Linked DNA regions of Luteibacter rhizovicinus DSM 16549. The protein of the gene in region 1 interacts with the protein of each later gene in a pairwise test. Links are inferred from orthologs where the notes say so. Each region holds a gene or a part of one and is shown on either strand. Other genes may lie near its edges. The genes, in order: BJI69_RS13510 and BJI69_RS01905.

Region 1 (14,401 bases):
ACAAGGTCAGCGCGGCGGATCGCCTTGCCTCGCTCGCCTACGAACTCGGTCGCTACGACGAGGCGGAGAAGCTGGTCGCCAAGGCCGACGGCCCCCTGGCCAGTTGGGTGCGCGCCAAGCTGGCCTTGCGCAAGGGTGACCGCGAAGCCGCTGCGCGCGCGTACGCCGATGCCGCCAAGGCTTTTCCTCGCGTCGACGATCCCAAGGCGTCCCTGGAGACCGACAGTGTGCATCGGCTGATGGGCGAACGCGGCGTGCTGGCGCTGGCGCGCGGCGAGTACGTCGAAGCGATGACACACATGTATGAGGCCTCGATGGCCGTTGGCGGTGACGGCAACGTCTATGACGGTGAACTGGAAGAGTCGGGTGCCGGCTACGGCAACGACATGAATTACGTCGCCGAGCGTGTGCTGACGGTCGACGAGCTGAAGACGTTCATCGACGCCCGGGCACCCGCCTCACCGGCACCTGCAGCAAAGCCGGACAAGGATCATCCGGCCGAACCGCTCTCGCTCAACGATCGCCTGCGCTGGCTCCTGGCCCGACGCCTGATGCGTGCCGGCCGCTTCGATGACGCCGAGGCCTATTTCGCGCAGGGCGTGGATGCCCGCTTCGGCGACGTGGATCTGCGCGCCAAGGCGAAGGCATACGCGGCCGATGTCCATGACGGCGACCACGCGTGGACCGATATCGGCAAGGCCGAAGCACGCTACGCGGCCGCCAGGATCGCGCGCGAGAACGGTATGGAACTGTTCGGCTTCGAGCAGGGGCCGGATTACGGCGACAACGGCGGCGGCTACCAGGGCGGCAGCGGACAGAGCGCGGAAACGCTCAAGGGAGACCTGGTCACGGCCGGCGAACACCAGCGCTTCAATGACAGCGCCGCCCAGCCCGACCGTCGCTTCCACTACCGCTACCTTGCCGCCGACCGGGCCGTCTCGGCGGCCGACCTGCTGCCCCCACGTTCGCAGGCCTTCGCCGCCAGCCTGTGCATGGCCACCCACTGGATGCTCGAAGGCCCGCCGGACTACAACGAAGCCAGCGACGGCGACGCCACCAAGCCACCCAATGAACGCCAGCGCCGCGCCCAGGCGTACTACGCCCGTTACGTGAAGCAGGGGCCGTACGTCGAGTGGGCGGAAAGCTTCGGCTGGAACTGTGAAGAGCCGGACTTCGCCAGCGCCCGCAAGCTACAGCGCGCCCAGCAGGTAAAGGCGGCAAAGCACGTGATCCGCAAGTACCTCCCCGTGGAAATCGCGGTGCTCGTCCTGGCAGTGGCTGGTGTTATTTACCTGCTGATCCGTAGGCGCCGGCGCGCTGTTGCTCGGTAGGAGCCGATTCATCGGCGATCCCGCGGCAGCGGGCCAGTCCGAGGTAGGAGCCGATTCATCGGCGATCCCGCGGCAGCGGGCAAGGGTGTCGCAAGCACCCGGTTCGCCGATGAATCGGCTCCTACCAAGCCAGCCCCAGCCGAATGGGCGATAATCTCCCACCCGCCGCCCGAAACCCCCTCTCGTGAAGAAATCCGACTTCGACTTCGACCTGCCGCCTGACCTGATCGCCCAGGCCCCCCTGGCCCGGCGCTCCGGGAGCCGGCTGCTGGTGGTCGACGTCGGCGCACACACGAAGAAGGACCGGAAGTTCTACGAGCTCCCGGAAATGCTCCAGCCGGGCGACCTGCTGATCTTCAACGACACCCGGGTTCTCCCCGCGCGCCTTTATGGCCGCAAGGACACCGGCGGCGAGGTCGAGATCCTGATCGAGCGGGTCACCGGCCCGCACGAGGCGCGCGCCCAGCTCGGCGTAAGCAAGAAGCCGAAAGAGGGCGGCCGGATCGAACTGGCCGACGGCAGCATGATCACCGTGCTCGGTCGCGAGGGCGAATTCTTCCTGTTGCGTTTCGAAAGCGAGGAGCCGCTCGAGCGTCTCCTGTCGCGCCTGGGCGAAATGCCCCTGCCGCCGTACATCGAGCGCGGTGCCGAGGAAGCCGACAACGAGCGCTACCAGACTGTCTTCGCCCGCGAGCCCGGTGCCGTCGCCGCGCCGACGGCAGGCCTTCATTTCGACGAAGAACTGCTGGCCAAGCTGCGCGCGCGCGGTGTCGAGATGGGCTACGTCACCTTGCATGTCGGCGCAGGGACGTTCCAGCCGATGCGTGCCGAAGATGTTCGCGACCACGTGATGCATCGCGAGTGGCTCAATGTCGGCGCCGGCCTCGTGGAGAAGATCCGCGAAACGCGTGCGGCCGGCGGTCGGGTGGTCGCGGTTGGCACCACCGTCGTCCGCGCGCTGGAAAGCGCGACGGTCGAAGGCGTGCTGCGGCCGTTCGCTGGCGAGACTCAGATTTTCATCTTCCCTGGCTACAAGATCACCAGCGTCGATGCGCTGATCACCAACTTCCACCTGCCACAGTCGACCTTGCTGATGCTGGTCTCGGCGCTGGCCGGTAAGGAGGCGATCCTGGAGTCGTACCGTTACGCCGTGCTGCAGCGTTACCGCTTTTTCTCCTACGGTGACGCGATGTTGATCGTGCCTTCCAAGACGTCGTGACATAGGCGGGTTTTCGGCACGCCCTCGCTATCTGCCTGACACCCATGCAGAGCACGTCTCCCACCTACAACCTAGGTCGGGTTGCCGTCTGCCTTCGGATGATCGACGCTGTCTTCGCTCCCATCATCAAGGACGACACACGATGAGCATCGAAGATCAGGAAAGGATCGATTTTACGGGCGGTGACCTGCACGGATGGACTCTGGATGAGTACCCGCGCGCCACGGTAGTCCAGGAAGGGGAAAGCAGCTTCCTTCGTAGCGACAACCCCCTCTACTACAACGGGATGGTTCTCAGCAAAAGCGTTCCCGGCCTCACGGTAGGGGGCTATTACGAGTTCAGTGTCGCTCTCCGCACGCATGGGCAGAAGGGGATGGGTCTTCAGGTCATCCTGGATGACGGGCACTCGGGAGTGCACAGCGCTCTGGATATCGATCTGGCACATGCTCAGGTAACGCCGGGAAGGTGGCAGCAACTGAAGGGCTACATCTTCAAGCGCAACACGACGGTGACCGATGACGTCCTTATCAATGCCTACGGTATCTTCAAGCTCGACATGGATGATGTCAGGCTGTCGTTAACGCCCGTCGACGCGAGAAAGGTGAGCTTCGACACGTTGACCGTTCCCTCCCGGTCCATGCTCAGGCGCTGACATCCTCGGACCATCATCGAGTGGGCAGCACCCCCTAAAGCTTTCCCCTCCAAGGCCGATAAGACCATCGAACGAACCCCCGGGCGACACGCGCCCGGGGCCGAACCGGTACGGACGATGGCGAAGAAATCCTCCAAAGACGCAACGTTGGCGCCCCTGGCGCTCGACGCGGACCTGCGTATTGCCGCGGCCCCGGCCTTGCGCGATACCCTGCTCAAGGCGCTTGCCGCCGGCGACGCCGTCGAACTCGACGGTACGGCGGTGGCCCAGGTGGATACGGCGGCCCTGCAGCTGCTCGCGGCGTTTTCCCGAGATGCGCGTGCGGCCGGGCTTTCCGTGACCTGGACCGGCGCCAGCGACAGCCTGCAGCGCGGCGTGGCCGTGCTCGGCCTTAACTCATTGATTGAACTGCCGGCTCGCGCCGGCGTGAACTGAAGGTGCTTCGATGGCTAAGATTCTTGCGGTAGACGACTCGGCTTCCATGCGCAGCATGGTGGCCTTCACCCTTCGCGGCGCCGGTCACGATGTCGAAGAGGCCGATAACGGCCAGGCGGCACTCGATTCGGCAGCTGTCCACAAGTTCGACCTGATCCTGGCCGACGTGAACATGCCTGTGATGGACGGCATCACGATGGTTCGCGAGATCCGCACCCGTGCGGACTACCGCGGTATCCCCATCCTCATGCTCACCACCGAGTCGAACCCGGAAAAGAAGATGGAAGGCAAGGCGGCCGGTGCGACCGGCTGGCTGGTCAAGCCGTTCGATCCGGACCAGCTCCTGGCGACGGTCAACCGCGTCCTCGGCTGATCCCAGCCGCGTCTGTTTTCACTTTAGTGTTCCGGTAATTCCAGGGTCTCCCCATGTCCAAAGTCGATCTGGCGCAATTCCACAAGGCGTTTTACGAGGAGAGCCTCGATGGTCTCGACGCCATGGAGCAGGCCCTGCTCGCCCTGGACGAGGGCGCCGAGGACCCGGAACTGATCAACGTGGTGTTCCGCGCCGCCCACTCGATCAAGGGCGGTGCGGCCACCTTCGGTTTCACCGATGTCGCTGCGTTCACCCACGTCGCCGAGAACCTGATGGACGAGGTCCGCAGCGGCCGCCGTCCGATGGCGAAGGCCGTGGTGGAACTGCTGCTGCGCTCGGGCGACACCGTGCGCGACATGCTTTCCCTGTCGATGACCGGCCAGCCGGCCGCCACGGCGGAAAGCCAGGCCCTGCTGGCCGAGCTGTCGGCGATGGTGTCCGGCCATGCGGTCGCTCCGGTGGCCGTCGCGAAGGCTGCCGCACCCACCGAGGCGATCGAAGGCTGGGACATCGCCTTCCGTCCCTTCGACTACCTGCTGAAGTCCGGTAACGATCCGGCCCGCATGTTCCGCGAACTCGAGGCCCTCGGCCCGCTCGCGGTCACCTGCGATGCCAGCAAACTTCCCGCGCTGGCCGAGATGGACGCCGAGTCGTCCTACCTCGGCTGGACGCTCCGCCTCGATGCCGGGGCCAAGCGTGCGGCGGTCGAAGGCGTGTTCGACTGGGTCGATGGCGACTGCGACCTGACCGTGACGCCGCGCATCGCCGCGCCCGCACCGGTGGCCGAGGTTGTGGCCGCTGCGCCGGCGGCTGCTGCGCCGCGGGCCGTGCGCGATCCCGCTGCCAACAGCGAGTCGAGCTCGGTCCGTGTCGGCATCGAAAAGATCGACACCCTGATCAATCTCGTCGGCGAGCTCGTCATCACCCAGTCGATGCTCAGCCAGTTCAACGACGGCGTGGACGCGTCGCAGCTGGAAATGCTGCGCCACGGCCTGGCCCAGCTCGGTCGCCATACGCGCGAGCTGCAGGAAAGCGTCATGAGCATCCGCATGCTGCCGATCAGCACGGTGTTCAATCGCTTCCCGCGTCTGGTCCGCGACCTGGCACAGAAACTCGACAAGAAGGTCGTGCTCGACATGCGTGGCGAGACCACCGAGCTGGACAAGACCGTGCTCGAGAAGATCGGCGATCCGCTGGTCCATCTGGTCCGCAACGCCATCGATCATGGCCTGGAAATGCCGGACAAGCGTCTCGCCGCAGGCAAGGGCGATACCGGCACGCTTCGTCTGGAAGCCTTCCATCGCGGCGGCAGCATCGTCGTCGAAGTCGCCGACAACGGCGCGGGTCTCAATCGCGACGCCATCGTGGCCAAGGCCATCCAGCGCGGCATCATCGCCACGGGCGAGGGCATGTCCGACGAGGCCGTGGCCGATCTCATCTTCGAAGCCGGCTTCTCCACCGCCGCCGCGACGACCGACCTTTCCGGTCGCGGCGTGGGCATGGACGTGGTCCGTCGCAACGTCATGGATCTGGGCGGCACGGTTGCCATCCGCAGCGTGCAGGGCAGTGGCACCACCTTCACCATCACCTTGCCGCTGACGCTGGCGATCATCGACGGCCTCACGGCTGCAGTGGGTGAGGAAATCTACATCGTGCCGCTCGTGTCCATCATCGAGTCGGTGCAGGTCAAGCCGGACACCGTTCGCAGCGTGGCCGGCGGCGGCGAGCTGTTCCGCTTCCGCGACAACTGGCTGCCGATCGTGCGCCTGTTCGACGTGTTCGGCTGCGCCGGGCAGCGCCGTGCGGTGGACGAGGGCATCGTCATCGTCGTGGAAGGCGAGGGCACTCGCATCGGCCTGTTCGTCGACGAACTGATCGGCCAGCAGCAGGCGGTCGTGAAGTCGCTCGAAGCCAACTACCGCCGCGTCACCGGCATCTCCGGTGCGACCATCCTGGCCGACGGCTCGGTGGCGCTCATCGCCGACGTGACCGGCCTGGTCCGCATGCAGGCGCGCCGCAAAGCCGCCTGATCGGCTCTGAGTGGGAGCCGCTTCAGCGGCGATTCCCCGCAGGCCAATGCCTGGGAGGGTGCGGCTGGCACCCTTTCGCCGATGAATCGGCTCCCAGAGGAACCGGCCATCCCGGTCGTCAGAAACGACCCACAGCCTGCAGATTTCCCCTCAAGAACCCACCGCGACGGCCGATACCCCAAGAGAAGGGGTCCCGAACCGCCGAACCGATCCGCCGTGGGAACGACATGAACCAGCAAGCCAGCTCCGCCTCCGCCCTGCCTGAAGAGGCCGCGCAGTACCTCACCGTGAACCTCGGTAACGAGGAGTACGGCGTCGATATCCTCGCCGTCCGCGAGATCCGCGGCTGGACGCCGGTCACTCGCATTCCCCAGGCCCCCGACTACGTGCTCGGCGTGCTCAACCTGCGCGGCGCCATCGTGCCGGTGCTCGACCTGCGCCTGCGCTTCGGTCTGGCACGCGAGGAATACACGGCCACCACCGTCACGGTCATCGTGATGGTCAACGGCCGCCAGTTCGGCGTCGTAGTCGATGCCGTCTCCGACGTGGTCGAGGTCGCCCCGGGCGACGTTCGTCCGGTGCCCGACATGGGCACCACCGTCGACACCGAATACCTGAAGGGACTCACCTCCGTCGCCGAGCGCATGGTTCTGCTGCTCGACGTGGATCGCCTGTTACAGCCGCAGGATGCGCAGATGCTGGAGGCCGCGTTGGCTTCCACGGATGTCAAAGCCGTCGCCTGATACCCGGTTAGTCCTTGCCGCACTTTGCCGATTGGAACCGTGATGAAGAAGTTCAAGTTCAAAGTCCCCGCCCTGACCGTTCGTGGCCGCCTGTACGGCGTGCTCGGCCTGCTCACGCTCATGCTCCTGGGTGGTGCCGCTGTCGGCCTGGGTGCGATGCACTTCCAGAACGAAGGCATGCGCCAGATCTATGAGGAGGAGCTCGCTCCGACCGAGATGCTGAGCCGCGTGAACACCGATGCGCTGATGTCCTTCGTCGTGCTGGGCGAGGCCGCCACCAAGGTCAGCAACAAGGACCAGGTGAAGCAGAAGGTCGCGGAGTTCCAGAAGTATCAGGACGAGATGGTCAAGCTGAAGGCCGATTTCGTGAAGCTGCCGATGTCCGCCGACGTCAAGAAGCTCTACGACAAGTGGCAGTCCACCAACACCGATTACGAGCAGGCCAAGGCCGACATGATCGACGCCCTGAACCAGGGTGACGAAGGGTCCAGCGACGTGCTCGAACTGCAGGTTCGTCCGCTCCTGATGGATCGCCAGAGCCAGCTCGGCAAACTGATCGAAGCCAAGCGCGATGAAGCGGCGGCGATCTATGCGAAGGAATCCGCCCAGTACAAGACCGTCCGTGCACTCAGCATCGGCTCGCTGGCTGTCGGCCTGTTCGTCTGCCTGCTGATCGGCGTCCTCGTCGTTCGCTCCATCATCCGCACGCTGTCGCACACCGTGTCCGTCGCGCACCAGATCGCCGAGGGCAAGCTCGGTCACGATATCCAGGTCACGCGCACCGACGAACTCGGCCAGCTGCAGGAAGCGTTCCGCGCCATGGACGAGCGCCTCAGCGCGATCGTCGGCGAAGTGCGTCACGGTTCGGGCTCGGTCAGCACGGCGGCGCAGCAGATCTCGCGCGGCAACGACGATCTCTCGCAGCGTACGCAGGAACAGGCCTCGAGCCTGGAAGAGACCGCCTCGTCGATGGAGGAAATGACCTCCACCGTGAAGCAGAACGCCGAGAACGCCAGCCACGCCAACCAGCTGGCCCGCGGCGCCCGCGAGCAGGCCGAGCGCGGTGGCGAAGTCGTCGCGCAGACGGTCGTCGCCATGCGTGAGATCAACAGCTCCAGCAAGAAGATTTCCGACATCGTCAGCCTCATCGACGAAATCGCTTTCCAGACCAACCTGCTCGCGCTCAACGCGGCGGTGGAAGCGGCACGTGCGGGCGAGCAGGGCCGCGGCTTCGCCGTGGTCGCGACCGAAGTGCGTAACCTGGCCCAGCGTTCGGCCGGTGCCGCGAAGGAAATCAAGGGCCTGATCAACGACAGCGCGAGCAAGGTCAAGGCCGGTTCCGAGCTGGTCGACCAGTCGGGCAAGGCACTCGCCGAGATCGTCGAAAGCGTGAAGAAGGTGACCGACATCGTCGCCGAGATCGCCGCGGCCAGCTCCGAGCAGTCGGCCGGTATCGACCAGGTCAACCACGCCGTGCTGCAGATGGACGAGATGACCCAGCAGAACGCCGCGCTGGTGGAAGAGTCGGCCGCCGCCGCCCGTGCCATGCACGAGCAGGCGAATGAGCTCAGCCGTCAGGTGTCGTTCTTCCAGATCGCCGGCCACGCATCGAACGCGCCCGCCGCCAAGGCGCCGCGCAAGGATGCCGCCCGCGAAGAGATGGAAACCGTGTTCGCCGCCGTGCGCAGCACGCCGGCACCGCGCGCCCCGCGTCCGGTCGAGTCGGCCGCCGACGCCGGTGTGTGGAAGGAGTTCTGATCGATGAATGCGCTCGTCAACAACGGCGATGCCGTCGGGCTGGCGGGCGCGACGGGACCGAATCTCGGCGAAAAAGAGTTCGGTTTCCTGCGTGAGTTCGTGTTGCAACACTGCGGCATCTCGCTGGGCGATCACAAACGGCAGCTGGTCCAGGGCCGTTTGCTGCGCCGCCTTCGTGCACTGAACCTCTCGGGCTTCGAGGCGTACTGCGATCTGCTACGCCGCGATCCCGAGGCGGAGCTCGGTGAGCTGGCCAGCTGCATCAGCACCAATGTCACCTCGTTCTTCCGCGAGATGCACCACTACGACATGCTCATCGACGAGCTCCTGCCGCGTTGGCTGGCAGAGAAGCGTGGCGGTGGTCGGCTGCGCATCTGGTCCGCGGGTTGCTCCACCGGTGAAGAGCCGTACGCTATCGCGATGGTGCTGGCCGAGGCCATCGAGCGCACCGGCATCCAGATCGACGCGAAGATCCTCGCCACCGATCTGTCGCCGCAAGCGCTCGAGGCGGCACGCAAGGGCGTCTACCCGGTGGATCGCCTGGGTGGCGTGAGCGATGCGCGGCGCAAGCGCTGGTTCCTGCGTGGCGAAGGTTCGTTCGATGGCTTCGTGCAGGTGCACCCGCGCCTGCGCGAGCTGGTCGCCATCCAGCCGCTGAACCTGCTCCATGAATGGCCGATGCAGGGCAAGTTCGACGCGATCTTCTGCCGCAACGTCGTCATCTATTTCGACAAGCCGACCAAACAGCGGCTGTTCTCCCGTTACGCCGGCATGCTGGAAAGCCACGGCTATCTGTTCCTGGGGCACTCGGAGTCCATGTATGGACTGTCCGAGGACTTCGATCTGATCGGCCGCACGGTCTACCGGAAACGCACATGAGCGACACGTTCGTCGCGCAGCCGAGGACGTTCATCGGCTTCGATCCGAAGAGCGTGCTGCCGGGATTCGAGCACGTTCGCCGCTTCTGGGATCCCGCCCAGGAAGTGGTTACGGTGAAGATTCTTCCGGGCGAGTATTACGTGAGCACCCAGGAAGAGATGATTTCCACGGTGCTCGGTTCCTGTGTGTCCGCGTGTGTTCGCGACGCACGGCGTCGTATCGGTGGGATGAATCATTTCATGCTGCCGGAGCCGGCCGGCGAGCGCGACAGCTGGACCTCGACGGTCGGCCGCGCAGCGCGCTACGGCAACGACGCGATGGAGCAACTGATCAACGCCATCCTCAAGGCTGGCGGCCGTCGCGACGATCTGGAAGTGAAGATTTTCGGGGGTGGACGCGTGCTGGCGACGATGACCGACATCGGCCAGCGCAACATCACCTTCGTCCAGCGCTACATCGCGACCGAGAACCTGAAGCTCTGCGCGGCCGATGTGGGTGACATCTACCCGCGCCAGGTGCAGTTCTTCCCGGTCAGCGGCAAGGTGCGCGTGCGTCAGTTGCGCGCCACGCACGACAACAATCTGGCCGATCGTGAGAAACGATACCTCAAGCGATTGGCCGACGATCCGATAAAGGGAGAGGTGGAACTGTTCTGACGCCTGTCGTCGGCAGTATCGCCTTCCACCATCCAGCTACCCGAGTCGCAAGCGCCCATGCAGAAAGTACGCGTCCTCATCGTCGACGATTCGGCCCTGGTCCGAAAGGTCCTGACGACCATGCTCGAGTCCGATCCGGGCATCGAGGTGGTCGGCACGGCCGCGGATCCGCTGATCGCCCGCGATAAGATCAAGCTGCTCAATCCCGACGTGCTCACGCTGGACGTCGAGATGCCGCGCATGGACGGCCTGACCTTCCTCGACAACCTGATGCGCCTGCGCCCGATGCCGGTGGTAATGGTCTCGACGCTGACCGAGCGGGGCGCCGACGTGACCCTGCGCGCGCTGGAACTGGGCGCGGTGGATTTCTTCACCAAGCCGCCGGCCGATCTCGCCAACACCTTCATGGACCACGCGCCGGAAATCTGCGCGAAGGTGCGCCTCGCCGCGGGCGCCAAGCCGCGTGAGCGCGCGGCGGTCAGCAAGCTGGACGTGGCCCCGCGCCTCTCCGCTGATGCCGTCCTGCCGCTCGCCCAGACGCCGGGCACGCGCGGTGGCACGCGCATCATCGCCATTGGCGCGTCCACGGGCGGTACCGAAGCGATCCGGGTGGTGCTCGAAGCGATGCCGCCGACCGCGCCGCCTATCGTCATCACCCAGCACATTCCCGCCGCTTTCAGCGGTCCCTTCGCCGCACGCATGGATTCGTGTTCCGCCATGCGCGTGATGGAAGCCCGCGACGGCCAGCCCATCCAGGCGGGCCACGCCTACATCGCGCCCGGCAGCCAGCACCTGCTGGTCATGTGGGACGGCGCCAAGCACGTCTGCCGTCTGCACGATGGCCCGCCGGTCAATCGTCACAAGCCTGCCGTCGACGTGCTGTTCCGTTCCATGGTCGCCAGCGTCGGCGCCGCGACCATCGGCGTGCTGCTCACCGGCATGGGCGACGACGGCGCCCGTGGCCTGGGTGAACTGAAGGAAATCGGTGCACCCACCCTGGTTCAGGACGAAGCCAGCTCGGTGGTCTGGGGTATGCCTGGCGCCGCCTGGAAAGCCGGTGCCGCCAACGAAATGCTTCCGCTCGACGCGATCGCTGCGCGCTTGCTCGCGCTCGCCCATACACCTGTTTCCGCCGCCGCCTCGCGCGTCGGCACCTGATAGCGAGACGTCATCATGCTTATCCCCAAGAACGAACGAAGCATCGGCTTTGCCGCCAGTGCCATCGCCCTGGTCCTCGTGCTGGTGTTCCATTCGGCCTGGGTCGCCCCGGTCGTCGTGGCACTCCTGACCGCGACCTGGATCGCGATCAGCCTGCGCCCGGCCGCGCTGCCGGACGTGGAGGTGGTGCTGCACTCGCCGTCTTCGGACGAAGCCTCGGTACGTGAGGCAATGGAAGACGTCCGCAGCGCCATCGTCGACGAGCTCGGCCACGCCAGCCGCGAACTGCACCAGGCACTGGATCTGCTGCGCGATGCCGTCGCCGAACTCGGTGGTGGCTTCAACGGCCTGTCACACAAGACCGGCAAGCAGCAGAAGCTGCTCAGCGAGATCATCGAGAGCGGTGGCAACGGCATCTCGGTGCAGGATTTCGCCTCGCGCACCGCCGGCTTGCTCGAGCACTTCGTCGGCCTGATCGTCCAGTTGTCGCGCGAGAGCCTGCGCATCGTCTACCGCATCGACGGCATGGCCAAGGAAATGGACGCCGTGTTCGCGCTGTTGAAGAACGTCAACACGATTGCCGAAGAGACCAACCTGCTGGCGCTGAATGCGGCTATCGAAGCGGCACGCGCCGGTGAATCCGGTCGTGGCTTCGCCGTGGTCGCTGGTGAGATCCGCAATCTCGCCCAGCACAGCAACCAGTTCAACGAAAAGATCGGTACCCACGTGGAGCGTTCGCGCACCGCGATGGAACAGCTTCGCGAGCTGGTCGGCCACATGGCCTCGCAGGACATGAACGTCGCGCTCTCGGCCAAGGGCGACATCGATCGCATGATGTCGACCATCACCGAATCCAACGCACGCACCAGCGCCGCCGCCGACGAAGCCGCTTCGATCAATCGCGGCCTCGGCAACGACGTCTCCACAACCATCCGCTCGCTGCAGTTCGAAGACATTCTCAGCCAGCTGCTGCACCAGACGCGCTCGCGCCTGGTCGAGCTGCAGGAAATCACCGCCGACTGCACGCGCGACATCGAAGAACTGGCCTGCGCGCCGGCCGATCCGGCCGAGCTCGGCGCCCGTGCCCAGCGCGTCCGCTCGCGCCTGGCCGAGCAGCGTGAGCGTGCCCGCTTGCGTTCACGTGGCCCCGCCCTCCAGCAGTCCATGGCTGCTGGCGACATCGACCTGTTTTAAGGGAAGCCCGCATGGCCATCAACGTTCACCACGACACCGAGCACGGCTGCCTGACCCTTCATCTGGGCGAGCGCTTCGACTTCTCCATCCACCGTGCCTTCCACGATGCCTGCCTGGGCGACGTCGCTGCCTCGCGCAGCTACGTGCTGGACCTGGAGCAGGTCACCGGCATGGACAGCTCCGCGCTGGGCATGCTGATGCTCCTGCGCGAACACGCGGGCGGCGATCGCGCCGAGATCCGTATCGTCAACGCCAGCGCCGACCTGCGTAACACCTTGCGTATCGCCGGTTTCGACAAGCTGTTCACCGTGCACTGAGCCTCTCAGGTTCCGAGTCAAAAGAAACGCCCCGGTCCCCCGGGGCGTTTTGCTTTTCTGCTGTTGTGGGAGCCGATTCATCGGCGATGCTCTTCCTTCGATGGGAAGCGAGGCCAGCAACGTGGGAGGAGCGCTGCTGCGCAGCGGGGTTATTTACTATTCGCCGATGAATCGGCTCCTACATTTACCTATTTGCCGATGAATCGGCTCTCACAGAATCGAACAGAAACGCGCATTACACGCAGTTTTCGCACTTCGTTCGATCCAAGTTCACGCGCTCACGATGCGGCTGAACAGATGGCCGAATCTGCTCTACGTATTCCTACCTAGCTGCCACTTTTGCGTACTGACACAGGGTTTGCAGGCGTTTGATGGATCCACGGTTGTGACGTGGGTCACATTCGATGTATCGCTCCCACAGGCAGGGGGCACTACCCAGAACGCCATGCGTTCGAGGAGTGAGTCGTGAGCGAACTCAAGTTCAGCAAGGTCTTCACCCGTACTCTTCTGGTCAGCTGCATCCTGGCTGCGTCGGTCTCCATGACGGCCTGCAGTGGGCACGGTTCGACGCGATCCGGCGGCGGTTCCTCGGGCTCGGTCAATCCGGGCGGTGCAGGCGGCTCCGGCGATGGCGGTGGCGGTTCGGGCACCGGCGGCGGAGATGGTGGTGGCACGGGAGGCACGGGCGGTGGCACCGGTGGTACCGGTGGCGGTACCGGCGGTACGGGCGGTGGTGATGGCGGCGGCACCGGCGGTGGCGGAACGGGCGGCGGGGGCACCGGTGGCGGCGGAACAGGCGGTGGCGGCACAGGTGGTGGTGGCACGGGAGGTGGCGGTACCGGCGGTGGCACGGGCACGGCAGCCCCAAGCAACGCCGTCGGCGCGATCGCGACTGGCGCCGGCAACATCGTGTCCTCGCTCGGCGGAACGATCTCGGGAATCGGCACGCAGCTGCCCTCGGTGACCGCACTGGGCGGCACGGCCGGCCTGACCAATGCGCTCGGCAGCACCGTCAACGACCTCGGTGGCGCGGTTACGGCGCTCGGTAACGGCGTCTCCGGTGGAATGGGCCAGATCGGCAATACGCCCAACCCGGTGGGTGGCACCACAGCGAGTCTCGACAACGTCGTTGTCGGTGCTGGCAATGCGGTACAGGACCTCGGCGCTGGCGTGGATACCGTGGGTGCGAATACACCGATCAGCCCGATCACCGCGACGGTCGCCGATGTCGTCCAGACGGCCGGCGGTGGCGTGGTGCAACTAGGCACGCAGCTCGGTGGTGCGCTCGGTTCGTCGCAGGCGAACACGGTGACGCAGCTGGTCAGCGACGTCGTCACGCCCCTGGCTGTTTCGCTCGGCAGCAGTGCATCGCCGGGCTCGTCCGGCAATCTCGTCGCTGCGACGGGTCTGGCCGCAGGCAATATGGCGGGTGGCGTGAGCCAGGGAGTGAATGCGCTGGGCACGACCGTTTCCAACAATGCGGCGCCCGGTGCGCTGGGTGGCCTCTCGCAACCTTTGGGTGGCGCACTGATCGGCACGGCTGACGTCCTCAGCGTGGCGAGCAACACGCTCACGCATGGTCCCGGCACGGCGGGCCCCAGCAGTGCCACGCCGATTCCCACCACGCTCAACGGCGTTCCCGCGTTGATCGATAGC
Region 2 (14,501 bases), 2.6 Mb from region 1 along the record:
CTACTTCTCGCAGAACCAGCTGCTCGACCTGCAGCAGGCCCTCAACGGCGCCGATTACTTCGCCGTGGTCAACGTCATGCCCGACACCGACAACGCGAAGGACGGCACGATCGACATCAAGGTGGAACTCGCGCCGGCCAAGCGCACGATCTATACCGGCGGGCCGTTCTTCGGCACCGATACCGGCGCCGGCCTGCGCGGCGGCATCGAAAAGCGCTGGGTGAACGATCGCGGCCACAAATGGAAGAACGAACTGGTCGTGGCGCAACGGCTCAAGACCATTTCCACGCTGTACCAGATCCCCATGCCGGGTCCCAACCAGCGCAGCTTCAATTTCGGCGCGAACTACCGCGACGCCAACACGGTCACCTCGAAGTCGCGCACGATCCAGCTCGTCGCCAATGAAACGCGGCTGTGGCACGGTTGGACACGAACGATCGGCATCAATGTCCTGTCAGGCACGTTCACCGTCGGCAAACGCGGCGGCGAAGGCGACAACGCCCTCGGCCTGGATCACGGCCAGAGCACCCTGCTCTACCCGGAACTCACCTTGAGCCGGAAGAAGGGTGACAACCCGACCTTCGTGCGCAGCGGCTGGTCGCTCACACTCACCGCCCGCAGCACCGCCGGCGACCTGCTCTCCGATGCACGCTTCTCCGAACTGATGGGCGACGCGAAGTGGATCCAGTCGTTCTGGGGACGCAATCGCCTGATCCTCCGCGGCACCGCGGGCAAGATCTGGACGGACGACTTCAGCGCCTTGCCGCCGCAGCTGCGTTTCTTCGCCGGTGGCGATCGCTCCGTGCGCGGCTACGACTTCGAAAGCATCGGCCCGAAGAACTCGTACGGTCGCGTGATCGGCGGCGAGAACCTGCTTGTCGGCAGCACCGAGGTGGAGCATTACTTCACGCGCAACTGGGGCATGGCCGCCTTCGTCGATGCGGGCAATGCCTTCGCCGGCACCGACTACAAACCGCTGGTCGGTACCGGCCTGGGCGTGCGCTGGCTGTCGCCGGTCGGCATGATCCGCGCCGACCTTGCCGTTCCGGTCGGTAACAAGGAATCGCACGGTATCCACCTGCACGTCGTCATCGGGCCCGACCTGTGAGGAGCACCGGCATGAAATGGTTGATCCGCGTGGGCGTGGCCGTTGGCGTACTGCTTCTGGTCGTCGTGCTTGGCGTGTGGTGGCTGGTCGGCAGCGCGTCCGGACTTCGCTTCGCGCTGGCGCGTGCAGGTGCCTTTACCGATAACGCGCTCACCGTCGATCACGCCGAAGGGCGTCTTGCCGGCCCGCTGGACCTCACTGGACTGCGCTATCGCGATGGCAAGGGCATGGATATCCGTGTCGCCCGTGCGCATGTCGATTTCTCGTTCGGCTCGCTGCTGCGCAAGCGCGCGCACGTCTATGACCTGACCGCCGATGGCATCGATGTGGCACTGCCGCCGAGCCAGCCCGAGCCCGAGACGGCGTCGGAGCCGTTCTCGCTCGAGCCACCACTCGACATCGTGCTCGACAAGGTCAAGGTTGGTCACGTCAAGGTGACCCAGGCCGGCCAGCCGCTGTTCGAATCCAGTTCGCTCGACCTGGTTGGCTCCTGGACGTCGAAGGGCATCGCGCTGCAAACCCTCGCGCTGCGTGCCCCCGACGGACAGGCCGATCTCGGCGGCACGCTTGCCGTCGGCAAGGGTTACAAGGGTGACGGCAAGGCGAGTTTCCGCTGGAAACTCGGCGACATCGACTACGCCGGCGACCTCGAAGCGCATAGCGACGGTGCGAAGGCGCACACCCTCGTCAAGCTCACCCTGCCCTTCGTGGCACAAGTGGATGCCAACCTCGTTCAGAGCGGCGACTTCGCCTGGACAGCGAAGATCGATGCGCCACGCTTCGATCCCAAACCGCTGATCGGCGACAGCAGCCTGCAATCTCTGGCTCTCGCGCTTCAGGGCTCGGGCGACCGTTACCACGCGGATCTCAGCGGGGACGTCGACCTCAACGATTACGTCGTGCGACTGACGCCGGTGAAGGCCGCGTTCGACCACGAGTACAAGCGACTCACGCTCGACGAACTCACCGTCGGCTCACCGCAGGTCAAGGGTGCGCTGACCGCGCGCGGCACGGTCGACATCGGGGCACAGCCGGTCTCGGCAGATCTCGCGCTCAACTGGAAGGATGTCCTCGTTCCCGCCAGCGTCGCCGGACAGGACCTCGCCAGCGTCGGCCAACTCACCTTCAAGGGCAGCGCCGACGCGTACCACGCGGCTGGCGACGTCGACATCGGGCCACCCGGTCACGTCGGCAAGTTCACCCTGGACGTCGACGGCAAACCGGACATCATCGCCCTGCACACGGTGCAGCTGAAGCAGCCCAACGGCAGCCTCGCCGCCAGCGGCACGCTGACCCTGCAGCCACAACTGGCCTGGAAGATCGACCTAAAGGGCGATCGTTTCGATCCCAGCCAGTTGCTCGCCGAGTGGCCCGGCGCGCTCAACCTCGATCTGTCCACCGAAGGCCAGATGGCAAAGGATGGCCCGCTCGGCACGCTCGAGCTGCGCAAGCTCGATGGCACGCTTCGCCAGCGGCAACTACGTGGCTTTGGCAAGCTCACGCTGAAGCCCAACGAAGTGGTTAACGGCACGCTCGATCTCGCCTCTGGCGGCAGCACGGTTCATCTGGATGCCAAGGGCGATACCGCCAACGACGCTAACCTGAAGCTGGCCATCACGTCGCTCGGCGACTGGCTGCCCGATGCCGGTGGCCGGATCCAGGGCGACGTCTCGGCCAAGGGCAATGTGCCGAAGCTGGCGGTGAAGGCGAATGTTCGCGGTGGTGCCCTGATGTATGCCGGCCAGAAGGTCGATGCGCTGACCGTCGACGCGGACATTCCCGATATCAGCAAGCCCGGTGGCAAGGTCGCCATCGTCGGCACGCACGTCGTCTCGGGCGGTCTCGTCTTCGACCGCCTCGCGGTGAACGCCAACGGGACGCAGGAACAGCACCAGCTCAGCGTGGACGCGACCGGTCGCCCGCTTGCTGCCGATCTCCAGCTCTCCGGCTCACTACGCAACGGCGCGTGGAGCGGCACGCTGTCCACGCTCAACATCGACTATCAGGGACTGCCCCGCTGGCGCCTGCAGAACGCCAGCCAGCTGGCCTGGAAGGATGGCGCAGCCAGCCTGAGCGACCTCTGCCTCACCGCCGGCGAGCCGCTGCTGTGCGTGGCGGCGAAGCAGGACAAGGGCGGCAACCTCGACGCCAGCTATCGTCTGCGCAAGGTGCCGCTCGCCCTGATCATGACGGCGGCCGAGCAGTCGAACAGCCCGATGCGTGCCGACGGCATCATCGAAGGCGATGGCAGCATTCGTCGTACCGCGGCGGGCGCGTTGTCCGGGCAGGCGAATATCACCAGCGCGCATGGCTCCATCGCCTATACCGATCGCAGCGAGAATCCGCTGCTCGTCTACGACAACCTCGTCGCCAATGCGCAGCTCGCGCCCGACAACCAGCGTGTCACCGTTCGCGCGTCGCTCAACAAGGGCGGAACGCTCGATGGCAACGTGTCGATCAGCGGCGCCCAGCAGGCGCTCGGCGGCACCGTCGCCCTGCATCTCACCGACCTCGGCGTCATCGAGCTGTTCACCAGCGAGGTCGCCGAGGTGAAGGGTGGCCTCGATGCCAACTTCCATCTCGGTGGGACCATCGCCACGCCAGCCATTACCGGGCAGGCGCTCGTCGTCGGCTTCGCCGCGGAAGTGCCGAGTGCGGGCTTGAAGCTCAAGGACGGACGCATCAGCGTCACCACCACGGACGCGACGAATTACACCGTCGACGGCACGATCCGCTCGGGCGAAGGCACACTCGGCATTAAGGGCACGGCCGCGCTCGGTGCTGGTGCACAGATGCGCCTCGGCATCCAGGGATCGAAGTTCACCGCCGTCGATATTCCGGCCGCCAAGGCCATCGTCTCGCCCGACATCCAGATCGTGCAGGACACCAAGGGCATGAATGTCACCGGCAAGCTCAACATCGATCTGGCCGACGTCAACGTCGAGCGCCTGCCCGGCGCCGGCGCGACGAAGGCCTCGCCCGATGTCGTCGTGGTCGACGACAAGCAGCAGGAAGCCGCCGCCGAAGCTTCGCCGATCTCCGCCGATATCCGCGTCGACCTCGGCCAGAAGGTTCACCTCGTCGGCTTCGGTATCGACGGTCGCATCACCGGCCAGCTCGACGTGCGCGAGCGCCCGGGCCGCGCGACGACGGGCCAGGGCCAGATCGGTGTCGATGGAACCTACAAGGCCTATGGGCAGGATCTGAAGATCCAGCAGGGCCAGCTGCTCTTCGCCACCACGCCGATCGACAATCCGCGGCTGAACATCCGCGCCGTGCGCGCGATCAATCCCAACGCCACCATCGACGACGGCCAGACCGTCGGCCTGTACGTGTCCGGCACCGCGCAGCGCCCTATCCTCACGGTGTTCTCGAATCCCGTGATGGAACAATCCGACGCGCTTTCCTACCTCGTCACCGGCAAGCCGTTGTCGCAGGTGAGCGGCGGCGAAGGCAACATGGTCGGCGCCGCGGCACAGGCACTCGGCTCCGCGGCAGGCGATCTGCTGGCGAAGAGTGTGGGCTCGAAAATCGGCGTCGACGACATCGGTGTGTCGAGCAACGATGCCCTCGGCGGCACCTCGGCGTTCACGGTCGGCAAGTATCTGTCTCCGCGGTTGTACCTGAGCTACGGCGTGGGCCTCTTCGATCCCGGCCAGGTGATCACGCTGAGATACCTCTTCAGCAAGAAGTGGAACTTCGAGGCACAGAACGCCACGGAGTTCAGCCGGGCGAGTTTGAATTACAGACTAGAGCGCTAGCCGCGGCGGACGAGAACGCTAACCACGGCCGCTAGAACGCTGACCGTAGCCGTTCCTTGTAGGAGCCGATTCATCGGCGAAAGCCAGCCTTTCTCAGTCCCGATCTGTCTGATTCAAAGAAAAGGCCCGCAAGGGCCTCTTCTTTTCGATGGGTTAAACCCGTCAATCAACCCGAGACCGCAGACAACTCAACATTGCTTTGCTACAGACGCTTCCTTGCCTGGGTGATCAGCGATCGGCTTGCGGCTGTTGACCGCCGCTCGCCGCGGCGGGGCTCCGACCAAGAGGTGCGTTCGTAATAAAGTACTCGTAGTTGGCTGCACTACGGACGGCAGAAGGGCGCGGCAATGCATGTGCACTCGCCCGGTCCCGGACCCCGTCGATGTCTACCGTGGCCTTCGCCATGCCATCGCCCTGATGTGAAATCTCGTGCGCGATGGTTCCGGCCTGCGAGGTGATCCCGCCGGTGATGGGATCTGTGAAGTTCACTGGACACAGATGGATAAGCTTGCCCTCCGCCCAAGCACGGGCGGCCGGATGGTATCCCTTGCATTGATCGCAGGCCGTCATTGCGCCTGACTGAAGGCGGACGTATGTGGCGACGATGGTCTCGTCAACGCGAGTGTTGTCGGTAGCTTCATGACCTGGCTCGGGGGCTTGGGGCGCGCCTTCATCCCAACTGCCGAACCAGTTCAAATAGCGGCGGTGAGGCTTCATGTGCACTCGTGGCGGCACGGGATTCTCGGGATCGATCGGATCGGCGTAGTACAGCGATCCCAGGAAGTTCATCGCCACCTCCGAGATCGATTTTGCACCCGCAATCGCACGGCTCGTGGCGTCTTGCTGCTCCGCCGTACATTGAATGGTTGAAGCAGTCGCTGCGATATGCGCGCCAGCACGCGCCACCACAAATGTAGCGGCGTTACTTTCGACTGACTCGTGAGGAATACTCTCCGATTCGCCATTTGGCAGGATCACCGGAACGCGCTCGTATATTGCTACGCTCGTTTTTACCGTGACTGATCCCGCCGGAGGAAGATCGTACTCCCGGGATAAGTCGACCTTGGCATCGAGGTGTTTTCCCGACCGAATGCGGATGAACAGGGACGGCGGCGGCGCGCCCATGACGACATAGCGCCCCTTGTACAGGACCTCGTGCCCGAACGCGTCGGTAACGCTGAGCCAATTGCTGGTCGTCCGGCCATCGGGCTGGGCGAAGACGCTGTTGTAGCCGTAAACGAAAATATCGTGGTCTGTGCCGTTGGAGAGAGTCAAGGCGATTGAATTCGCCGCAGAAGCATCTCGGCCATCGTGGGTCAAAGACAGGGAAACACCGCTGCTGGCATACGCGGCTGGAACGAAAAACCAGATGGCCGCTGTGAACGCGGTTCTATAGATACCTCTCATGCTGACGCTTCCTGACGTGTATGGAGCCCTGTTGGCCCATTCACGCTATGTCAGGCGACTATCACGTCATATGGAAGGATTCTGAAATACGTCCGCAGGAATCTTGAACGTGACGTACGTCACATCGAATCAGCGAGGCGCGTGCAACCGCTGCAACAACTCCGCTTCGGTCAACGAAATCCCGCACGTCTCGGAAATATCCTTCGCCGAAGCGCCCTGGCGCGCGAGACGCTGGGCAAGCGCAAGCGCCCGATCTGTGGCCGCGCCCGGCTCACCCGCCACGGTCACGGCAGGATTCCGGCGTACCTGGTCTTCGATATCGCCAAGGCGGTTCTCGAGACGGCGAAGCATCGCGGCGAGTGCATCGGGCGGAACGGCTGGCGTGGGCTCGTCGCGGATGTCACGGATGTCTTCGTAGGCGGACGTCGCGTTTGAGGTGGGCGTGGCCTGTGTCACCGGGGTCGCAGCCGGCGCGGCCGGAGTGGCCGACGGCGCCGTGCCGAAGCGGCGGAAAAGCAGCAGCAGGCCGACCAGGTTGAGGACGGCCAGTGCGATCAGCACGTATCCGATGACGGGGTTCATGTGGTGATTCCCTGGAGAGCGGGGACACGTTAGCGCATCGTGGTGTTTCGTAGAAGCGCGATGTTTTGCGGGATCTTGGAGGCTGATCGCCGGCGTAGCCGGCTCCCACAAGAAGCAGGCCCCACAAAATGCAGGCCCATGGGAGCCTGGCCGGGTCAGGCTCTACAGAGCCTGGGAATGTCGATGAGGGCGATGAAGCCGTCGTCGCGGGTGATGACGCCGCTGACCGGGTCGTCGCGGCGAGTGGCGCGGCCCGGGGGCGGCGGTGCGACGTCGGCGGGGTTGAACTCGAGCATGTCGCCGATCACGTCGATGCGCATGCCGACGATGCTGCCCGAGTCGTCGAAGACGATGACGCGCTGGGCGTCTTCGTCGGCGACGTCGATGCGACCTTCGAGGCCGAAGCGACGACGGCCGTCGAGCACGGGCACGATCTGGCCGCGCAGGTTGACGATACCGAGGACATCCTCGGGCGCGCCCGGCACGGGGGTGATGTCGCCGCAGCGGATCACCTCACGTACGCTGGCCAGGGACACCGCATAGCGCTGCCCCTTCAGGGAAAATCCAAGCCAGGCACCACGCCCGTCGCGTTGGGGTTCGGTCACGGGCCCAGCTCCTTTTCCAGCCATTCGATCAGCGCCGCGGTACCGACCACGCCGCACTTGGGTTCTTGGGACATGCCAGCGAGCCACGGACGCGTGGTCGCGCCCTTGCGCCATTGGATCGCCGTGGCGTCGAGTTCCACCGGCTCTTCGTCGACGATGCAGGCCAATGCCCAGGCACGGTCGCCCAGCAGGATCAGGGTGGGCGAATGCGCGCCAGCCATGTCCGGCGAGAGGATCGCAGCGAGGTCGGCCACGCGTGCGACACCACTCGGATGGCGCCAGCGTCCGAGGCAAATCGGATTCGTCGTGTTCGGCGGCGTCAACGGCGGCATCGGCAGCATATGGGTGATATCGGACATCGGCACGGCAAGACGCACGCCGGCCGCAAGACAGAGCAGATAGCGGCTATCGGCCGACGTCGGCGGCTCGGCGTTTGGCACGGTGCGCCAGGGGTCGATCGAAACGACCTTGACCTCGGCGTCCGGTGCCGGTGCAGGCAAGGCAGGTGTCAGCAGCTCCGCCAGGTAGTCGGCGACGATCTGCTCGGCGTCCTGCAGGGCGCGCATCACGCCGCCGCATCCGCGACGGAGGTGGCCGGCGAGGCCAGCAATTCGTCGAGCAACTGCCGGTAAGCCAGGCCACCGCGACGCGCAGCTGGCCAGGATGCCAGGGGCACGCCCGCCGCGCTCGCTTCACGAATCTGCGTATCGGTCGGGATAACGGCGTGGCTGACGCCGTCGCTGTACTTCTCGCGCAGTTGCTCGAGGCAGGCTCGCGAGGCATGCGTGCGTGCGTCGAACATCGTCGGCACGATGGTGCGCGGCAGCGGTCGGCCGCGCGAGCGCTCGATCATGGACAGGCTGCGCAGCATGCGCTCGAGACCTGCGAGGGCCAGTGCTTCGGTCTGCGTCGGCACGAGCAAGCGGTCGCTCGCGGCCAGCGCGTTGACCATCAATACGCCGAGGGTCGGCGGGCAGTCGAGCAAGACGTGATCGAAATCACTGGCGAGTTCGGCGAGCGCCTTGGCAAGGATCAAGCCCATGCCCGGCCGTGTGCCGAGCTGGCGATCCAGCGTGATCATCGCCGCGGACGCCGGCAGCACGCTGAGGTGATCCCACTTCGTGGCATGCACGAGCGTGCCAGCTGGCAACGGATTGCCACCGATGCCGAACAGGTCGTAGACGCTGCCATGCGCGCCACCTTCGACGCCGATGTAGCCGGACAGCGAGGCGTGCGGATCCATGTCGATCAGCAGCGTGCGCTTGCCGGAAGCAGCGAGAAGACTACCTAACGCAACGGTCGTCGTGGTCTTGCCTACCCCACCTTTCTGGTTGGAGACCGCCCAGACGCGCATCAGCGATTACCCCCTGCAGGAGTCGCCGTTGCGATCGGTGCGGGAGCCACCGTCGGAGCCGTCGCCGCACCGACGACGGGAAGACGATCGGCATCGCTATAGAAACGCGCCGGCTCAGCCTTGTCGCTCATCACGACGATGAGCACGCGGCGATTGCGATTGCGGCCTTCGTCGGTACCGTTGTCGGTGGTCGGACGAAACTCGCCCCAGCCGACGATGCCGACACGATGCGGATCGACGCCACTGGTCGTCAGCAGGCGTGCCACCGTCGCCGCACGGGCGGCCGACAATTCCCAGTTCGAAGGGAAGGTCGCCGTCGCGATGGGCGTGTTGTCGGTGTAGCCCTCGATGCGCATGGCGTTCGGGAACGGGCCGAGGATGCCGGCGAGCTTGCGCAGCACGTCTTCGGCGGTGCCCTGCAGCCTGGCCACGCCGACGGGAAAGAGGATGTCGGTACGGACTTCGATCTCGAGCCAGTCCTTGGTCTGGCGCACGCTGACCAGGTTCTTGTCGATCAGCGGCTTCATCGCGCGCTGCACTTCGTCGGAGATCTGGCTGAGGCTGGCGTCCTCGGTCTTGCCGACCGTGGTATTCGCCGCCGTCGCGGTATTGATGCTCGCCGATTCCTGTCGCGTGGGAGCGGCGCCTTCGTGCCCCGGCAGAGGCAGGTTGCGTGGCGGAATCGGCACGTCGATCTTGGCAATGGGGGCAGCGGCCGGCGCGCGCGACTGGTTCGGCAGCGGCACCTGCGCGGCGGGCGTCGCCTCGCGGATCGGCTCGATGACCTTGCCGGTGCCGTTGAAAGCCTCGTTGATCGACTGCGCCATGACGCGGAACTTGGTTTCGTTCACGGCCGAGACCGCATACATCACCACGAATAACGCCAGCAGCAGCGTGATCAGATCCCCGTAGGGAATCGCCCAGCGCTCGTGGTTGATGTGTTCTTCGTGGTGGCGCCGCTTCACGAAAGGAATCCCTGGAGCTTGCTTTCAATGTGCCGCGGGTTGTCGCCCTGGGCGATCGAAACCAGGCCTTCCACAAGGATTTCGCGCATCTGCGAGCGCAGGCGGGCGAGGCCTTTCAGTCGTGATGCCATGGGCAAGGCGAGCAGGTTGGCCAGGCCGATACCGTAGATCGTCGCGACGAAGGCCGCGGCGATGCCATGACCGAGCTTGCTCGGGTCGGCGAGATTCTGCATGACCGACATCAGGCCCATGACGGCGCCGATGATGCCCATCGTCGGCGAATACGCACCGGCGTTCTCGAAGACCTTGGCGGCTTCGATGTCGGTGTGTTCGCGTGCGTAGACTTCCACTTCGAGCACGGAACGCATGGCGTCCGGCTCGGTGCCGTCGACGAGCAGTTGCAGCCCCTTGCGGATGAAGGGATCGGATTCACGCTCGATTGCCGGCTCCAGGCCGAGCAGGCCCGTGCGACGGGAAATCTCGCTCCAGCCGACGATGCGGCTGACCAGATTCTCCGACTCGATGTCCGGTGGGCGATACACCCAGGGCAGCATGGTCCAGGCGCGCTTGAGCACCGGGCCGGGCGTTTGCACCAGCAGCGCGGCGAGCGTGCCGAGGAAGACGATGACGAACGCCGCCGGGTTCCACAGGGCATCGAGGCTCGAGCCCTTGAGGATGGTGCCCACGATGATGACCACGAAAGCCAGGATCGTTCCGACGACGCTCACGATATCCATATCAGACAGCCATCCTTAGTGAAGGCAGCACCTGGCCCGCATCGTCGGCGAGGCCGGCGAGGTCGAGCACGAGGGAGATGCGGCCATCGCCGGTGATCGTCGCGCCTGCGACGCCCGGGACATCCTTGAGGAACGGACCCAGCGGCTTGGCCATGACGTCTTCGCGGCCGAGCACTTCGTCGACCAGGCAACCGAGTGTCTGGTGGCCGATCTGCACGACGACGACGTGACCGCCCTTCCCCGCCGCGCCGGCCCAGTTGCCGAGGTCGGCAAGCGGCAGCGCGCGCTGGCGATGCGAGGCGACAATGCGACCGTCCAGTTCCTGGATCTGGCCCGGCACGAGTTCGAACACTTCGGTGACGTTGGACAACGGCAGCGACAGCAGGCGATTACCGACGCGAACCATGAGCACGCGCATGATCGCCAGGGTAAGCGGTACCGAGAGACGGACCGTGCTGCCATGGCCGACGCGCGAGTCGATCGAGAGCGTGCCGCCGAGTTCGACGATCTTGGTCTTGACCACGTCCATGCCGACGCCTCGGCCGGAAATATCCGAGACCTCGGCCGCGGTGGAGAAACCGGGACGGAAGACGATTTCGTAGCACTCGCGCTCATCCAGACGCGCCGCCTGCTCTTCGTCCATCAGGCCTTTTTCGACGGCCTTCCGACGCAGGACCTCGGGATCCATGCCCTTGCCGTCGTCGGTGACGGTGATGACGATGCGGTCGCCGAACTGGCCGGCGGCCAGGCGAACCGTGCCGGAGCGCGATTTGCCGGCGCGTTCACGCACGTCGGGCATCTCGATGCCGTGGTCTACCGCGTTGCGAAGCAGGTGCACCAGCGGATCGGCCAGCGCCTCGACCACGGTACGGTCGATATCGGTGTCTTCGCCCTCGGTGACCAGCTCGATGTCCTTGCCGAGCTGACGCGCGAGGTCGCGGATGATGCGGGGGAAACGCGAGAAGAGTTTGCCCACCGGCTGCATGCGCATGCGCAACACGGCGTTCTGCAGATCTTCGGCGACGCGCTCGAGTTCACCGATGGCGCGTTCCATCGGGTCGTTCGTGCCGCGCGGCGCGAGATTGGTCAGGCGGTTGCGGACGAGTACCAGCTCGCCTGCGGCATCGACGAGGCTGTCGAGGCGGAAGGTGTCGACGCGGACGGTGGTGTCGGCCGTTGACGAGGCGCGTTTTTCGGTGGTGGCTGTGGGTTTTGCGGTGGGAGCCGGTTTTGCTGGTGGGGTTGCGGCGGCGGGGATCGCCGATGAATCGGCTCCTACAGGGGTAGTGGACGCTACGGCGGGTTGGATCGCCGATGAATCGGCTCCTGCAACAGCGGTGGCCGGCGTGAGCGTGCCGGGGGCGGCGGTGCCGTGGAGGCTGTCTAGGAGGGCCTCGAATTCGTCGTCGCTGATGGCGTTGGGATCGGCGGCGGGCATCGCCGCCGAAGCGGCTCCCACAGATGGCGCTTCGGCGATCGGTGTTGCGGTGGCCGGGATCGCCGCTGAAGCGGCTCCCACATTTGCCGCCGCCCCTGCAGGGGCGGCGGCATCGGCGCCGGGGGCACCGGTGCCGTAGAGCGAATCCAGCAGCGCTTCGAATTCATCGTCGTTGATCGTGCCCGAAGGTGTCGAGGCCGGTGCGCGGTCGTTGCGCGCGGCGTCGAGCATGGCTTCGAATTCGTCTTCGATCGGATCGTAGGGGCGCTGCGACGACACGGCGGGGGCGCTGGTCGACGCCGGCGTCGACATCACCGGCGACAGCGCCACCGGCGGTGCGGAGCCGGCACGACCCGGAATCAGCAGGCGGTCGAGCACGGAGCGAGGCGCGGGCTCGGCGGGAACGCCCGCGTCGGCCGCACGCATCATGTCGTTGAGGAGGTCCAGCGACTCGAGCAGCGCATCCATGAAGCCGGGGTTCAACACCACCGCGCCGTTACGGGCCTCGTTGAGGAGGTCCTCGGCGCGGTGGCACAGCTCCACCATGGCGTTGAGGCCCAGAAAGCCCGCACCGCCCTTCACGGTATGGAACGCGCGGAAGACCGCGTTCAGCAGCTCGGCGTCCCCCGGCGAGGCTTCGAGATCCACGAGCTGTTCGCCCAGGCTCTCGAGCAGTTCGCGTGCTTCGATCAGGAAGACATTGAGCAGCTCGTTGTCCAGCTCCACGCTCATACGGCGCTCAGAACCCGAATTCGCTGAGCAGTCGATCCACTTCGTCCTGGCTGACCTTGTCCGGGGCCGGTGCGTGTGCGCCACCGGCCAGCGAACCAGTGAGACGCACCAGTTCGACCAGCGACGACTCCACCTTGGCCATGAACGATTCGACCTGCGCGACGCGCTGGCCGGACAGATCCTGCCAGGACTGGGCCTCGACCATCTCGCCCAGGCCGATGTCGCAGCTCTGCGCGAAATCGCCGACGCGCACGGCCAGGGCCGTCGCATTCGGTGCGAAGGCCGGATCGGCGTGATCGAGCACCAGCACTTCGTCGGCCTGCTTGGCCAGCGCCTGCGCCTGAGGACGCAGCCTGTCGCTGAAATCGAGGGTGCGGTGAGCCGCCTGTGAGCTCATCTCGAGCACGTCGCGCAGGTGTTTGCGCGCATCGCTCATGTTGCCCGGCACGCCATCGCTGGAGATATCGGAGGCCAGACGGCGGACCGACTCGTGCAGATCGCGCGCAAGATGGCCCAGGGCCAGGAACAGGTGCTGTTCACGGCTGCGCAGGAGGCGATCGAGCGCCTGTTCGAAGGCGACGCTGTCATCGGCGTCGAGCAACTCGCGCAGCTCGGGAACGACCTCGTGGCCGGGGTTAAGCATGGTATTCATCGTCATTCCCTTAGCCCGCAGCCGCGGCGAGTCGTTCGAAGATCTTGTCGAGCTTTTCCTTCAGCGTGACCGCCGTGAACGGCTTGACCACGTAGCCGTTCACGCCGCTCTGCGCGGCGGCGATGATCTGGTCGCGATTGTTCTCGGCCGTGACCATCAGCACCGGCATCGACTTCAGCGCGGCGTCCGCGCGGATCGCGCGAAGCAGGTCGATGCCCGTCATGTTGGGCATGTTCCAGTCGGTCACCACCAGGTCGAAAGGCTGGGCACGCAACATCGTGAGCGCCGCGTTGCCGTCTTCAGCCTCCTGGATGAGGGTGTTCGTAAATCCCAGCTCGACCAGGAGATTCCTGACGATGCGTCGCATGGTGGAGAAATCGTCCACCACGAGGATTTTCATGTTCTTGTCCAAAACTCGTCTCCGCCTGACTGCGCGTTCTTACCGGCGACGGCACCGTAATGCCGTCAATGCTTGTCTTTCCAACCCGTCATGCGTGCGCGGAGGCGAATCAGGGCCTGGCCATGGATCTGGCACACCCGCGATTCACTCACACCCAGCACCGCACCGATTTCCTTCAGATTGAGCTCTTCATCGTAGTACAGCGACATCACCAGCTTCTCGCGTTCGGGCAGGCCGTCGATGGATTGGGCCAGCGCATCGCGCAAGCCGTCCTGTTCGAAGATCCCTTCCGGCCCCGCGGCATCCGGGTCCGCGACATCGATCGCCGCGCCTTCGTCGCCTTCGGGCGCCGTAAGACTGAGCAACCGCGCGCTCGCCGCGTCGGCCAGGATCTGGTTGTACTCCATGGCGTCGATGCCCAGCCGCTTCATCACCTCGGCGTCTTCGGCATCACCACCTGTCTCGTTCTCGATCTGCCTCGTTACTTCAGCCACCTCGCGCAACTTCCGGTGCACGGAGCGGGGGGTCCAGTCCGTCTTGCGCAGTTCGTCCAGCATCGCGCCCCGTATGCGGATACCCGCATAGGTCTCGAAACTGGCCGCGCGAGTCGGCGAGTAATTTCTTGCGGCCTCCAGCAGTCCGATCATCCCGGCCTGCATGAGGTCGTTTGCATCCACGCTTGGCGGCAGCCGGCCCATCAGGTGATAGGCGATCCGGCGCACCAGCGGCGCGTGGGTTCGTACCAATTGATCCGCCGGGA

What was found.
Region 2: the proteins of BJI69_RS13510 (region 1) and BJI69_RS01905 interact in binary tests that used the Escherichia coli proteins (3 or more experiments, as listed by UniProt). The link is inferred for Luteibacter rhizovicinus DSM 16549 from one-to-one orthologs.

Annotation. Positions count from the first base shown.
Region 1 is NZ_CP017480.1:2,966,732-2,981,132, forward strand. The notes cover bases 3,670-6,551. They hold BJI69_RS13510 (chemotaxis protein CheA), read left to right. Parts: upstream 3,670-4,063; coding sequence 4,064-6,040; downstream 6,041-6,551. Other genes in these bases: BJI69_RS13505 (response regulator), read left to right, coding at 3,670-4,010; BJI69_RS13515 (chemotaxis protein CheW), read left to right, coding at 6,268-6,551. In the rest of the region: BJI69_RS13485 (hypothetical protein), read left to right, coding at 1-1,331; tRNA preQ1(34) S-adenosylmethionine ribosyltransferase-isomerase QueA, read left to right, coding at 1,516-2,550; BJI69_RS13495 (hypothetical protein), read left to right, coding at 2,693-3,202; BJI69_RS13500 (STAS domain-containing protein), read left to right, coding at 3,320-3,637; more of BJI69_RS13505, read left to right, coding at 3,648-3,669; more of BJI69_RS13515, read left to right, coding at 6,552-6,783; BJI69_RS13520 (methyl-accepting chemotaxis protein), read left to right, coding at 6,826-8,541; BJI69_RS13525 (CheR family methyltransferase), read left to right, coding at 8,545-9,420; chemoreceptor glutamine deamidase CheD, read left to right, coding at 9,417-10,076; BJI69_RS13535 (protein-glutamate methylesterase/protein-glutamine glutaminase), read left to right, coding at 10,134-11,234; BJI69_RS13540 (methyl-accepting chemotaxis protein), read left to right, coding at 11,250-12,428; BJI69_RS13545 (STAS domain-containing protein), read left to right, coding at 12,440-12,745; BJI69_RS13555 (collagen-like triple helix repeat-containing protein), read left to right, coding at 13,211-14,401. UniProt on the Escherichia coli protein: Involved in the transmission of sensory signals from the chemoreceptors to the flagellar motors. CheA is autophosphorylated; it can transfer its phosphate group to either CheB or CheY.
Region 2 is NZ_CP017480.1:394,131-408,631, forward strand. Bases 11,520-14,501 are described here. They hold BJI69_RS01905 (protein phosphatase CheZ), read right to left. Parts: upstream 13,342-14,501; coding sequence 12,697-13,341; downstream 11,520-12,696. Other genes in these bases: BJI69_RS01900 (chemotaxis protein CheA), read right to left, coding at 11,520-12,689; cheY (chemotaxis response regulator CheY), read right to left, coding at 13,352-13,753; BJI69_RS01915 (RNA polymerase sigma factor FliA), read right to left, coding at 13,807-14,501. Also shown: BJI69_RS01855 (autotransporter assembly complex protein TamA), read left to right, coding at 1-1,108; BJI69_RS01860 (translocation/assembly module TamB domain-containing protein), read left to right, coding at 1,120-4,869; BJI69_RS01865 (M35 family metallo-endopeptidase), read right to left, coding at 5,098-6,276; BJI69_RS01870 (DUF2802 domain-containing protein), read right to left, coding at 6,406-6,858; BJI69_RS01875 (chemotaxis protein CheW), read right to left, coding at 7,014-7,463; BJI69_RS01880 (chemotaxis protein CheW), read right to left, coding at 7,460-8,029; BJI69_RS01885 (ParA family protein), read right to left, coding at 8,029-8,817; flagellar motor protein MotD, read right to left, coding at 8,817-9,782; BJI69_RS01895 (flagellar motor protein), read right to left, coding at 9,779-10,519; more of BJI69_RS01900, read right to left, coding at 10,521-11,519.